DNA from 2 places in the Rhizobium sp. BT03 genome. Region 1 is predicted to be linked to the other one. Evidence: predicted binding sites of a transcription regulator. Region 1 holds the regulator's gene; the other holds the start of a gene.
The links. Region 1 encodes LexA, which represses DNA repair genes until DNA is damaged. Its sites were predicted from a motif close to TGTTCNNNNTGTGTTCNG; they were not measured.
Positions count from the first base shown of each region.

Region 1 (6,599 bases):
TTCTTCTGCGCGGTGGTCGGCAGTTCGCCGTAAAGAAGCAGATAGCAGACTTCGAGGAAGTCGCCATGCTCGGCCAGCTGCTCGATCGGATAGCCGCGGTGCAGCAGCACACCTTCGTCGCCGTCGATGTAGGTGATCTTGGATTCACAGGATGCGGTCGAGGTAAAACCCGGATCGTAAGTGAAGGAGGCGGTGTTCTTATAGAGAGCACCGATATCGATGACGCTCGGGCCGATCGTGCCGCTCTTGACGGCTAGGTCGACAGATTTGTCACCGATTTTTATTGTAGCGCTTTGATCCGTCATGCTGATCCTCCGAAATGGCGGTGGCGCCATAAAAGCGCCATAGGGGTTAAGCGTCCTCACCGATAGCTATATGATCGCGAAGCTAATGCCAAGTTACCGTGACGGCATTTTGTGCATTGCAGTATCACCTTTTAGGCACTGCAGCGATGAGCGGCGCGCATATCGGAAGCCAATGATTCGACTGGCCTTTTGACGCTCGCGATTTTCCCTCATATTTCAATCGATTATTCTTGCCGGATTTGATTGGAGGTTGCATTCTGGCCGCCTTCGCGGGTGACCTTGGGCGGCGCATGCAGGAACTGACGACAGTCGAATTGCGGCCGGAAGCTGGCGCCGGCTCAGCCGGCCCCTCCGGTTTTTCTCTGCCTGCCGTGGTGCCGCGACCGGCAAGGACGCAGTCGGCGACACCCTGGCGCCACCGGCTGCCGGCCGCAGCCCGGCATTCGCTGCGGGCCTGCAGGCACATGCTGAGCGAGGAGGCGGATCACGGCCGCCTGCTGCTGCTTTCACCGGTCTTCCTTGGCGCCGGCGCAGCCTTCTGGTTTCTGGCGGCATCCGATTTTCCGCTCATTGCATCGCTGCTCTCGCTGTCCGTATTGACGATCGCGGTTCTCATGACCGGCCGCAGCCGGACGGCGTTGCGGGCAACGCTGCTGGCGCTTGCACTGGTGGTTTGCGGCATGCTCTGCGCACAGTTCGAGAGCTGGCGGGCTTCGACCGTGATCCTCGATTCCTCGGTGACGACGACCGTGACCGGCCGTGTCGAACGGCGCGAAGGCGACGGCCGCGGGCGCTGGCGCTACATTCTTGCGCTCACCGGCACTGAAGCGCCGGAGTTGAAGCGGCCGCCGGGGCGCATAACCGCGATTGTCCGCGGCGCCGACACGCCTTTCGAGATCGGCGACATCGTCACCGGCAGGGCACGGCTGACGCCGCCGTCAGGCCCCGCACTTCCCGAACTCAACGACTTCTCCTTCAGCGCCTATTTCGACGGCATCGGCGCCAACGGCCTCTTCTACGGCGCTCCGGAGAAGGATTTGGAGGCGGGTCCGCAAGCGGCAAGATCGACGTCGGACGCTCTGCTCGAATGGCTCTACCGGCTGCGCAGCAGCATCGGCGACCGCATACGGTCGATCCTGCCCGGCGACACCGGCGCCTTTGCCGCCGCGCTGGTGACCGACGAGCGGCGCGCCATCTCGAATGCGACGACGGAGGCGCTGCGCCAGTCGGGCCTTGCCCATATCGTCGCGATCTCGGGTCTCAACATGGCGCTGTCGGCCGGCATTTTCTTCGTCGGCTTTCGCATGCTGCTCAGCCTCTTTCCTGTTGTCGCTCAGGCCTATCCGACGAAGAAGATCGCAGCCGCTGGCGCGCTCATCGCCGTCACCGCCTACTTTCTGATCTCCGGCTTCGGGGTCTCGGCCGAACGCGCCTTCATCATGATGGCCATCATGCTGATCGCCGTCTTCTTCGATCGGCCGTCGATCAGCCTGCGCAATGTCGTTCTCTCGGCGCTTGTTATCATCGCCATTTCACCCTCCGAAGTCTTGGGCCCGAGCTTCCAGATGTCCTTTGCCGCGACATTGGCACTGGTATCGGGCTATCAGCTGTGGAAGGATCGGCGCGTCCGCGAAAACGCCTTGCTCAAGCTGCCGATCTTCCGCCCGGTCGTGGCCGTCGCCGGTTTCTTCGGCGGCGTCCTGCTGACCTCGCTGATCGGCGGTTTTTCCACGGCGCTGTTTTCGATCGAGCATTTTCATCGGCTGACCGCTTACGGCCTGCCGGCAAACCTCGCGACGATGCCGATCATCTCCTTCATCGTCATGCCGGCCGGGCTGCTGGCGATGTTGCTGATGCCGTTCGGTCTGGACGCTCCGCTCTGGGAGGTGGTCGGCTTCGGTCTCGACCTGGTGATCGCTGTCGCCAAGACGGTGTCCGGCTGGGGCGGTGATATCGGCGTCGGCCGTCTGCCCGCCTGGTATTTCGCCGTCGCCGTGGCAGGCTTCCTGTTGCTGACGCTGCTGCGCACCCGGCTGCGCCATGCCGGCACATCGATCCTCGCCGTCTCGACGCTCATCCTGCTGGTTCTCCCGGCCCCTCGACCGCCGGATCTGGTGATTTCCGAGGATGGCAGCCTGGTCGCGCTGGTTGCAGTGGCGGCAATGGCTTCCAACCGTGAAAACCCGCCGGATTTCATCTTCGACCAATGGCAGAGAGCGCTGGTCCTGCCGACGCATCACCCGCCGAAAATGCTGGACGGCCCCGCTATTCCTCCGGAGGGAGAAGACCGCCGCGTCAGGCTTTCCCGCGATCAGCAAAACGAAGCGAGGACGGCGATGCGGGCGGCCGCCGCGGGCGGTGAAGCAAACCGCTTTTCCTGCGTCAAGAAGGCCTGGTGTACATCGAGGCTTGGCAATGGCCGCGTCATAACGGTCATCGACAATGCCGCCTATCTCGGTTCGGCCTGCGACGCGGCGGATATTGTCGTGACGTCTGTTCGCCTGCGGTTCAACGGCTGCCGCTCAGGCGCGACGCTCTTCACCGGTGAGACGCTGCGCAGGTCCGGTTCCGTCGAATTGCGCTTCGCGGACGCCGGCCTGGAGGTCGCAACCGCATTCGAGAGCCTGTCGCGGCCGTGGATGCGCCATCGTGCCTATGACTGGCGCAGCAACAGTTTTGCCGAAACCGGCCCGTCCAGCGTCAATGATAGCGGCGAATGAGGCCGACGAGCTTGCCCTGCACCTTGACGCGGTCCGGTCCGAAGATCCGGGTCTCGTAAGCCGGGTTGGCCGCTTCAAGCGCGATCGAGGCGCCCTTGCGGCGGAAGCGTTTCAGCGTCGCTTCCTCGTCGTCGACGAGGGCAACGACGATATCGCCGGGACTTGCTGTGCTGCCGTTGCGGATGATCACCGTGTCGCCGTCGAAGATGCCGGCGTCGATCATCGAATCGCCCTTGACCTCCAGCGCGTAATGTTCACCGGAGCCGAGCATGTCTGAGGGAACGACGATGTCGTGGGTGTTGTTCTGGATCGCCGAGATCGGAACGCCCGCAGCGATTCGGCCCATGACCGGCACCGAGACCGAGTTGCCGTTGTCGGCGGCGGGTTTGACCGGTGCGGGGGCGGCGACCGGCTGGGGCTTGCCGAGGCTGCCCTCGATGACGCTCGGCGAAAAGCCGCGCCGGGGCTGGATGCTGGGGCTGTAAGCTTCGGGAAGCTTGATGACCTCGAGCGCCCGGGCGCGGTTCGGTAGGCGGCGAATGAAGCCGCGTTCCTCAAGCGCCGTGATCAGGCGATGAATGCCGGATTTCGAGGCCAGATCCAGGGCATCCTTCATCTCGTCGAAAGACGGTGGAACGCCGGATTCCTTCATGCGCTCATGAATGAAAAGGAGAAGCTCCTGTTGTTTGCGCGTGAGCATCGGCGTGTGACCCCTGATTGAAACAAATCCAGAACAGACACTATATGTTCCATATGTGTTCCGCAAGTGGCTAAATTTCCGTAAAACTTGCCGCCAACTCGTTGAGATTTTTATTTTCATTCGCCGGATTGGCGCCATGTCTTGCATTGAGGATAGCGCCGTCGCACATCTCTTCGCGATTGCAGAAGGGGATATCATGAACACGCATGCCGCCAAACCGCACCCGCTCGATCATGTCGTGCTGCCGGTCGTCAATATCGATCTGGCGCGCGAAAGGCTCGGCAAGCTCGGCTTCACCGTTGCCGCCGACGCCCGCCATCCCTTCGGAACGGAGAATGCCTGCGTCTTCTTTGCCGACAAGACCTATCTGGAGCCGCTCGGTATCGCGAGCGTCGAGGAGAGCGAGGCATCGGCGCGGCAAGGCAATGTCTTCACCGCCCGCAACCGCGCTTTCCGCTTCCGCTGCGGCGATGAGGGGCTTTCGGCGGTGGTTTTCGGCACTGAAGATGCCGGCATCGACCATCAAAGCTTCATTTCAGGCGGATCGAGCGCCGGCGAGATGCTGGAGTTCAGCCGGCCGATGAAAATGCCGGATGGTTCTGAAAGCGTCGGCAGCTTCAAACTGGCCTTTGCGGGCGATCTGCGGGCACCCGATTTCTTTCTCTTCACCTGCCAGCGCATCAATCCATTGCCGGCCGACCGCGGCGCGCTGGAGACACACGCCAATGGCGTGACCGGCATTGCCGAGATCGCGCTCAGCGCGCCCGATGCCGCCGCCTTCGCCGGCTTCGTCAGCCTTGCCATGGCGCAATCGGCCGTCGAGAAAACCGGTTTCGGGGTCAATATCGCGGCGCCGAATGCGAAAATCAGCCTGATGACATCGGAAGGACTGGAGGCCTATTTCGAGGCCGCCGTCTCATCCGCCGATCGCGGTCTGCGCGGCCGGGCGATCCTCTTCACTGTTGCCGATCTTGCCGTGACAGAAGCGCATTTGGCTGCTAACGGAGTGACATACACGCGCAAGAACAACCGCATTTTGGTGAAGCCGGCGCCCGGGCAAGGCACGCTTTTCGCCTTCGAGGAAAGATGATGAGCACTGATACGAATTCGGAAGTCAGGATCGGCGAGGGCGCAGGCCAGGTCACCTTTTCCAATAGCGGCCGCCTGTCGCTGATTGCCGGCCCTTGCCAGATGGAGAGCCGCGACCATGCCTTCATGGTTGCCGGCACGCTGAAAGAGCTCTGTGCCAAGCTCGGAATCGGCCTCGTCTACAAGAGTTCCTTCGACAAGGCGAACCGCACCTCGCTCTCGGCCGAGCGCGGCATCGGGCTTGAAAAGGGCATGGAAGTCTTCGCCGACCTGAAGAAGGAGTTCGGCTTTCCCGTCCTGACCGACGTTCACACGGCCGAGCAATGCGCCGAAGTGGCAAAGGTGGTCGATGTCCTGCAGATCCCGGCCTTCCTCTGCCGCCAGACCGACCTTCTGATCGCCGCCGCCGAGACCGGCCGCGCCGTCAATGTCAAGAAAGGCCAGTTTCTTGCTCCTTGGGACATGAAGAACGTGCTGAAGAAGCTCAACGCCAGCGGCAACCCGAACGTGCTGCTCTGCGAACGCGGCGCCTCCTTCGGCTACAATACTTTGGTTTCCGACATGCGCTCACTGCCGATCATGGCATCGATGGGCGCGCCCGTCGTCTTCGATGCGACCCATTCCGTGGCGCAGCCGGGCGGGCAGGGCGATTCCTCCGGCGGTCAGCGGGAATTCGTGGAAACGCTGGCGCGCGCAGCGGTGGCGACCGGTATTGCCGGCGTTTTCGTCGAAACCCACCAGGACCCCGACAACGCACCGTCCGACGGCCCGAACATGGTCTATCTCAAGGACATGCCGCGGCTTCTGGAAAAGCTGCTGGCCTTCGACGCCGTCGCCAAGGGCTGACAGTCAAAAGCCTGACATGTTCGTGCTATAGCGACGATCGGACATGCAGGTCGAGGGTGCCGCAATGCGCCATTGTAATTTGCACGCCTTCGATTATGACAGGCTTCGAACGATTGATCACCCACCGAGCAGGAAGAACCCATGACTGCAATCACCGATATCATCGCCCGCGAGATTCTCGATAGCCGTGGCAATCCCACCGTCGAAGTCGATGTCTATCTCGAAGACGGCAGCATGGGCCGCGCGGCCGTTCCCTCGGGCGCCTCGACCGGCGCGCATGAGGCGGTCGAGCTACGCGACGGCGGCAAGCGCTACCTTGGCAAGGGCGTGCAAAAGGCGGTCGATGCGGCCAATACCGAGATTTTCGACGCGATCGGCGGCATCGACGCCGAAAACCAGATCCAGATCGACAACATCATGATCGAGCTGGACGGCACGCCGAACAAGTCGCGCCTCGGCGCCAACGCCATCCTCGGCGTGTCGCTGGCTGTCGCCAAGGCTGCCGCCCAGGCCTCCGGCCTGCCGCTCTACCGTTATGTCGGCGGCGCTTCGGCGAGCCTGCTGCCGGTGCCGATGATGAACATCATCAACGGCGGTGCCCATGCCGACAATCCGATCGACTTCCAGGAATTCATGATCCTGCCGGTCGGCGCCGATACGATCGCCGAAGCCGTGCGCATGGGTTCGGAAGTCTTCCATACGCTGCGCAAGGAACTGGCAGCCCAGGGCCACAATACCAATGTCGGCGACGAAGGCGGCTTCGCACCGGGTCTGAAGAGCGCGTCGGAAGCCCTCGACTTCATCGTCAAGTCGGTCGAGAAAGCCGGCTACAGGCCGGGTGAGGACATCTACCTCGGTCTCGATTGCGCCTCGACGGAGTTCTTCAAGGACGGCAAATACGTCCTCGAAGGTGAAGGCCGCACGCTCGAATCGGGCGCC
Region 1 is NZ_CP125640.1:634,495-641,093, reverse strand. Features, by position in the region: gene gltA (citrate synthase) at 1-305, opposite strand, end outside; gene QMO80_RS03090 (ComEC/Rec2 family competence protein) at 596-3,025, shown strand; gene lexA (transcriptional repressor LexA) at 3,006-3,725, opposite strand; gene QMO80_RS03080 (VOC family protein) at 3,922-4,815, shown strand; gene kdsA (3-deoxy-8-phosphooctulonate synthase) at 4,815-5,660, shown strand; gene eno (phosphopyruvate hydratase) at 5,802-6,599, shown strand, end outside.

Region 2 (6,599 bases), 1.0 Mb from region 1:
CGACGTCGAGCCCGGCCCTGTGCAGCCAGTCGGATATCGCCTGGTGCGAGAAACCGAGACGGACATGCGCATGCTCGTCGCGAAGATATTCGAGCGCGTGCGGCGCAAGATCGATGACCACGAGCCGGCCGCCCGGCCGCAGCATGCGCGCCGCTTCCGTGATCGCAATCTCTGGCTGGTCGAAGAAATGCAGCACCTGATGGATCGTCACCAGGTCGAAATCCTGGCCCTCGAACGGCAGGTTCAGGATATCGGCGTGGCGCACGGTGGCTTTGGTGATGCGGGACTTGTCGAGATTGGCGCGCGCCACGCTCAGCATGTCGCGGCTGGCATCGACACCGATCGCCCGGCGGTAAAGCCCGGAAAGAAGCTCGAGGATGCGGCCGGTGCCGGTGCCGAGGTCGAGCAGCGAATCGATCGGCTGGCTGCCGAGCAGCCGGATGACGGCGGCATCGACCTCTTCGTCGGCCGCGTGCAGGCGGCGAAGCTCGTCCCACTCAGCCGCGTTGCGGCTGAAATAGGCCTGTGCCCGCTCGGCCCTCTGGCGCTTGACCTGCGACAGCCGCTCGCCGTCGCGAAGCACGGTCGGATCGTTCTCGGAGACATGCTTCAGCAATGCCCGCACCAGCATCGCCGCCTTGCCGTCCTGCTTGAGGCGGAAATAGGCCCAGGCGCCTTCCTGGTAGCGTTCGATCAGTTCGGCCTCGCCGAGCAGCTTCAGGTGGCGGGATATGCGGGGCTGGGATTGACCGAGAATTTCGGTAAGATCGGTCACCGTCAGATCGCCGCCGTCGAGAAGCGCCAGAAGACGCAGACGCGTGGGCTCGCCGGCCGCCTTCATGACGTCCACCAGCGCATCCAGTCCAAGCTTCAAGGGTTCGCTCATCTTCGATCCAATCAAGATATAAAGATATCTTTATGTGATTTGGATGACGGTGACAAGCGGCAATTCGCACGCGAGCGAAATTGCCTGCTCAAATTGCGACAGGGCAAACGTAAAAAACCCCGGTAGGAACCGGGGTTTCTCGACGGCAGAAACGGCGGCGATCAGCGTGTCAGGCGCTTATGGGCCTGGCTGCCCGGGTTGAGGGCATCGGGGCCAAGACGGCGGACCTTGTCCTGCTCATAATCCTCGAAGTTGCCTTCGAACCATTCGACATGGCCTTCGCCTTCGAAAGCCAGGATGTGCGTCGCCAGGCGGTCGAGGAACATGCGATCGTGGCTGATGATGATGGCGCATCCGGCAAACGCCTCAAGCGCGCTTTCGAGCGCACCCAGGGTTTCCGTATCGAGGTCGTTGGTCGGTTCGTCGAGCAGCAGAACGTTGCCGCCGGCCTTTAGCATCTTGGCAAGGTGAACGCGGTTGCGCTGGCCGCCCGAGAGGTTGCCGACCTTCTGCTGCTGATCGCCGCCCTTGAAGTTGAAGGCGCCGCAATAGGCGCGGGAGTTCATGTCGAACTTGCCGAGCTTGATGACTTCGGCGCCGCCCGAGATTTCCTCCCAGACGGTCTTGCTGCCGTCCAGCGCATCGCGGCTCTGGTCGACATAACCGAGATGGACGGTCTCACCGATACGAATCGATCCCGCGTCCGGCTTTTCCTGGCCGGTGATCATGCGGAACAGCGTCGTCTTACCGGCGCCGTTCGGGCCGATGATACCGACGATGCCGCCCGGCGGCAGCTTGATCGACAGGTCGTTGATCAGCGTGCGGCCCTCGAAGCCCTTGGTGATGCCTTCCATCTCGATCACCACCTGGCCGAGGCGCTCGCTGACCGGGATGATGATCTGGGCGTCGCCGGGACGCTGCTTTTCGGCCGCCTCCACCAGCTGTTCGTAGGACTTGATACGCGCCTTGGATTTGGCCTGACGGGCCTTCGGGCTGGAGGCGATCCATTCCTGCTCGCGGCTGATCGCCTTCTGTCGGCCGGCCTCTTCCCGGTTTTCCTGCTGCATGCGCTTGGCCTTGGCGAGCAGGTAGGCCGAGTAATTGCCTTCGTAGGGAATGCCGCGGCCGCGGTCGAGTTCGAGGATCCAGCCGGTGACGTTATCCAGGAAGTAGCGATCGTGGGTGATCATCATCACGGCACCGGGATAGTCGCGCAGATGCTTTTCGAGCCAGGCGATGGTCTCGGCGTCGAGATGGTTGGTCGGTTCGTCGAGCAGCAGCAGGTCCGGCTGCGAAAGCAGCAGGCGGCAGAGCGCGATACGGCGGCGCTCACCGCCGGAAAGGCTGGTGACATCGGCGTCGCGCGGCGGGCAGCGCAGGGCTTCCATGGCCATCTCGACCTGGCTTTCCAGATCCCAGAGGTTCTGGCTGTCGATGATATCCTGAAGCTTGGCTCCCTCTTCCGCCGTCTCGTCGGAATAGTTCATCATCAACTCATTGTAGCGCTCGAGCACCGCCGTCTTCGAGGCGACGCCCTCCATGACGTTTTCGAACACCGTCTTGTTGGGATCGATGTGCGGCTCCTGTTCGAGATAGCCGACCGTGGCACCCTCGGCGAGCCAGGCTTCGCCGGTATACTCCTTGTCCTGGCCGGCGATGATGCGCAGCACAGTGGATTTACCGGCGCCGTTTGGCCCGAGGATACCGATCTTGGCATCCGGGTAGAAGGAAAGGTGGATGTTCTCCAGGATCTTCTTGTTGCCATAGGCCTTGTTGAGGCCGGACATATGATAGATGAACTGACGTGCCATGCTGCGCTGCTCCGGGCGGGAAACTTCATTTCGTGCCGCTATGTAGGCGAAACAGCGCCTGCGGGCAACGCCGAAACCCGGTTTACGCAGGATTTCCGGTCAGAAGCCCGCAGCGTCGACGACGCCCTCGTCGCAGCCGAACGTCGTTTTTCCCGCGCCCTGGATCAGATCGCCAAGCCCGGTGCCTTTCGCCGACGCCGCCCCGGCGGCCTCCGAAAGCCCGATCGTCAATCCGCTGATCATCTTGACATTGCCGGCCCGCCGGCAGCTCATCTTGACGCGGTCGCCGGCACCCGGCCCAAAACTCTTGTCGAAAGCCGCCTTGATCGCCTCGGCCTTAACAGGCTTGCCGATATTGGCGGCAAAGAGATCGCGCACGGCCGAGGTGTTGAGCGCGCCGACGAGATGCACGCCGACACCGAAATAATCTTCGGCGCTCATTTTCGTGCAGGTGCCGTGCTTGACCCATTCATGCCGTTCCAGGCCGGATTGCGTGCCGGGCATCGCCTTTGCCAGCGCCGCCTGCGTCTCGGCCGAAAGCGTGACCGCCGGCAATGTGCTCCACTTGCCATCCTTGTCGGCGGCCTTCTGCTCGGCGCTCACGCCGCAATAGTTCTGTCGCATCGGCCAAAGCCCGTGCAACGAAAAATTCGTCGCGTCGGGGCGCTCACCGGTCTGGCTCGCACATTCGGCCTTCTTCTGGTTTGTCTGGCAAAAGGCCGGCTGCCAGCTTGCCGACAGAATAAAGCGGGTTGCCCCACTGCCCTCCTGCGCGAACGCGCCGCCGGCAAGAACCATCGATACGGCGAACGCCGCGCTACGCAACTGCATGCTGCTCATTTCAACCCCCAAAAAAGAACAATACAGGAACAAATAAGCACGAAGATTAAAAGCCCGCAACCCTGAATCGCAGCAGGAACGCAATTTGTTATCGGATAAGTCGGGAACCGATGTTGCTTTTGGGCGGCGATCTGGTCTGTTGCGGCAGGGAGGATCCAGATGTTTTCTGAAACGCAAAGGCTCGCCGCGCCGGGGGTGTCGCTCGCCTATCACCATGCCGAGGCCGCCGGCCCGGCACGCGGCATCCTGTTGATATCGCACGGTCTCGCCGAACATTCGAAGCGCTATCGCGCTTTTGCCGAGGCGATGGCGGCGCGCGGCTATCACGTCTACGCCCATGATCACCGCGGCCACGGCGAGACGACGGCGCCCGACGCGCCGATCGGCCGCTTCGCCCGGCGGGACGGCGTCGAAAAAGTGATCGGCGACGTCCTTGCCATGCGCGCCCACGCGGCCATGCGCCATCCCGGCCTGCCGGTGATCCTCTTCGGCCATTCGATGGGGGGCCTGATCGCCCTCAATGCCGCGGTCACGGCGCCTTCCGATTTCGACGCCGTCGCCGTCTGGAATTCGAATTTTGCCGTCGGCCTCGCCGGCCGCGCCGCCCAGGCGATCCTGCTTGCCGAACGCATGCTGAAGGGCTCCGACGTGCCGAGCGGCCTGCTGCCGAAACTCACCTTCGCCGCCTGGGGCAAATCGATCCCCGCCCACCGCACCGAGTTCGACTGGCTGTCGCGCCGTCCCGATGAAGTCGACAAATATATCGCCGATCCGCTCTGCGGCTTCGACGCCTCGGTCTCGCTCTGGCTCGATGTCTTCGAACTGACGTTTCGCGCGCCGCAGAAGCTCCATCTGGATCGGCTGCCCCTCGACCTGCCGATCCACCTTGTCGGCGGCGGAGAAGACCCGGCGACGGAGCGCGGAAAAGCCGTGCTCTGGCTGTCAAACCATTTGAAAGCCTGCGGCTTCTCTCGTATCAGCACTGAGATATATCAGGACATGCGGCACGAAACGCTGAACGAGATCGGCGCGGATGCTGCAACCGCCGCCTTCGCGGACTGGTGCGACGAGGCCGTCGCCAGATTCCAAACGGCAAGATCCTGAACCAGAGAGATTCCATCATGAGCAGCACCTCCGCCCGCCCCGTTTCCTCAGCCTCCGAGGTAACAACAGGGCTCGCGCTGATGTTCCTTTCGGTGATGTTCTCGCCGCTGATCGATATCTTTGCCAAGCTCGCCGTCGTCACCGTCCCCTCCGCCGAGGTCACGGCCGGCCGCTTCGCCGTGCAGGCGCTGTGCATGCTGCCGATCGTGATATGGCGGCGCAGCTTTGCCGGTTTCTCCTGGCGCCAGAGCCTGTTCCATGCCATCCGCGGCTTGATCATCACCGTCTCGATGATCTCTTTCGTCACCACGCTGAAATACATGGCAGTCGCCGACGCGATTGCCATCTTCTTTGTCGAGCCGATCATGGTGACGATCCTCGGCGGCGTTTTCCTCAAGGAGACGATCGGCTGGCGGCGTTATACCGCCTGCGGCGTCGGCTTCTTCGGGGCGATGCTGATCATTCAGCCGAGTTTTCAGGAGGTCGGCTATATCGCCCTTCTGCCCGTCCTCAGCGCCCTCTGCATCGCGACCTTCGTGCTGATGACCCGCGTCCTGTCGCACCGGGAGGATCCCTGGGCGATGCAGTTCCAGATGGGCATCTGGGGCCTCCTCTTCTGCACCATCCTGCTTTTTGCAGGCGAAGGAAGCGGTTCCGATCTCTTCGATCCCGTCATGCCCGAAGGCAGCGCCTGGTTCTACGTCGCCGGCGTCGGCGCCATGGCCGCAATTGCAGGCATCTTCGGCGTCTATGCCTTTCGCGCCGCACCCGCCTCGACGCTGGCGCCGCTGCAATATTTCGAAATCGTCTCGGCGACGATCTTTGCCTGGCTGGTTTTCGGCGACTTTCCGGATGCGGTCAAATGGCTCGGCATCGCCATCATCATGGCATCGGGCTTGTACATCCTCTGGCGCGAGCGCCGCTTTGCTTCAAAGCCTGTATCCGATACATCTGAGGCGACGCTGGCGCCGTAAGAACCGACGAGGGAATATGACGCAGACCACGAAAAGGCCGCCGCTTGCAGGCATCCGGGTGATCGAGCTTGCCCGCGTGCTGGCCGGCCCTTGGGCGGGCCAGATGCTCGCCGATCTCGGCGCCGACGTCATCAAGGTCGAAAACCCCGACGGCGGCGACGATACGCGCCAATGGGGCCCGCCCTTCGTCGAAGGCGCCGACGGCGAAAACCTCTCGGCCGCCTATTACCACGCCGCCAATCGCGGCAAACGCTCCGTCACCGCCGATCTGAAGAGCCCTGAAGGCCAGGATCTCGTCCGCCGGCTGGTTGCCACTGCCGATGTGGTGATCGAGAATTTCAAGCTCGGCGGCCTCGTCAAGTACGGGCTCGATTACGACAGCTTGCGCAAGGTGAACCCCAAGCTCGTCTATTGCTCGATCACCGGCTTCGGCCAGACCGGTCCCTATGCCAGCCTCGCCGGCTATGATTACATCGTCCAGGGCATGTCCGGTTTCATGTCGATCACCGGCGAGCCGGACGGCCAGCCGATGAAGGCGGGCGTTGCCATCGCCGACATCTTCACCGGCATCTATGCCGTCTCGGCGATCGAGGCCGCCCTGATCCACGCGCTCAAATCGGGCGAAGGCCAACTCGTCGACATGGCGCTGCTCGATGTGCAATCGGCCGTGCTCGCCAATCAGAACATGAATTACCTGGTCTCCGGCGCCGCACCCACCCGCCTCGGCAATGCCCATCCGAATATCTCGCCCTATGAGGTCGTGCCGGCGGCGGGCGGTTATCTCATCCTCGCGGTCGGAAATGACGGCCAGTTCCGCCGCCTCTGCGCCATCCTCGGCCTCGATGCGGTCGCCGGCGAGGAGCGTTTCGCCACCAACAAGGCCCGCGTCGCCAATCGCGGCGAGGTTCGCCGTCTCATCTCCACCGAGACGCTGAAATGGCAGAAGGCAGATCTGTTGAAGGCCTGCGAGGAGAATGGGGTTCC
Region 2 is NZ_CP125640.1:4,127,683-4,134,281, reverse strand. Features, by position in the region: gene QMO80_RS20085 (metalloregulator ArsR/SmtB family transcription factor) at 1-886, opposite strand, end outside; gene ettA (energy-dependent translational throttle protein EttA) at 1,048-2,697, opposite strand; gene QMO80_RS20075 (ribonuclease) at 2,797-3,537, opposite strand; gene QMO80_RS20070 (alpha/beta fold hydrolase) at 3,697-4,641, shown strand; gene QMO80_RS20065 (DMT family transporter) at 4,659-5,615, shown strand; gene QMO80_RS20060 (CaiB/BaiF CoA-transferase family protein) at 5,632-6,599, shown strand, end outside.
Region 2: QMO80_RS20075 (ribonuclease) is a predicted target of LexA. The motif match lies at 3,552-3,569, and genes of this name have one in related genera.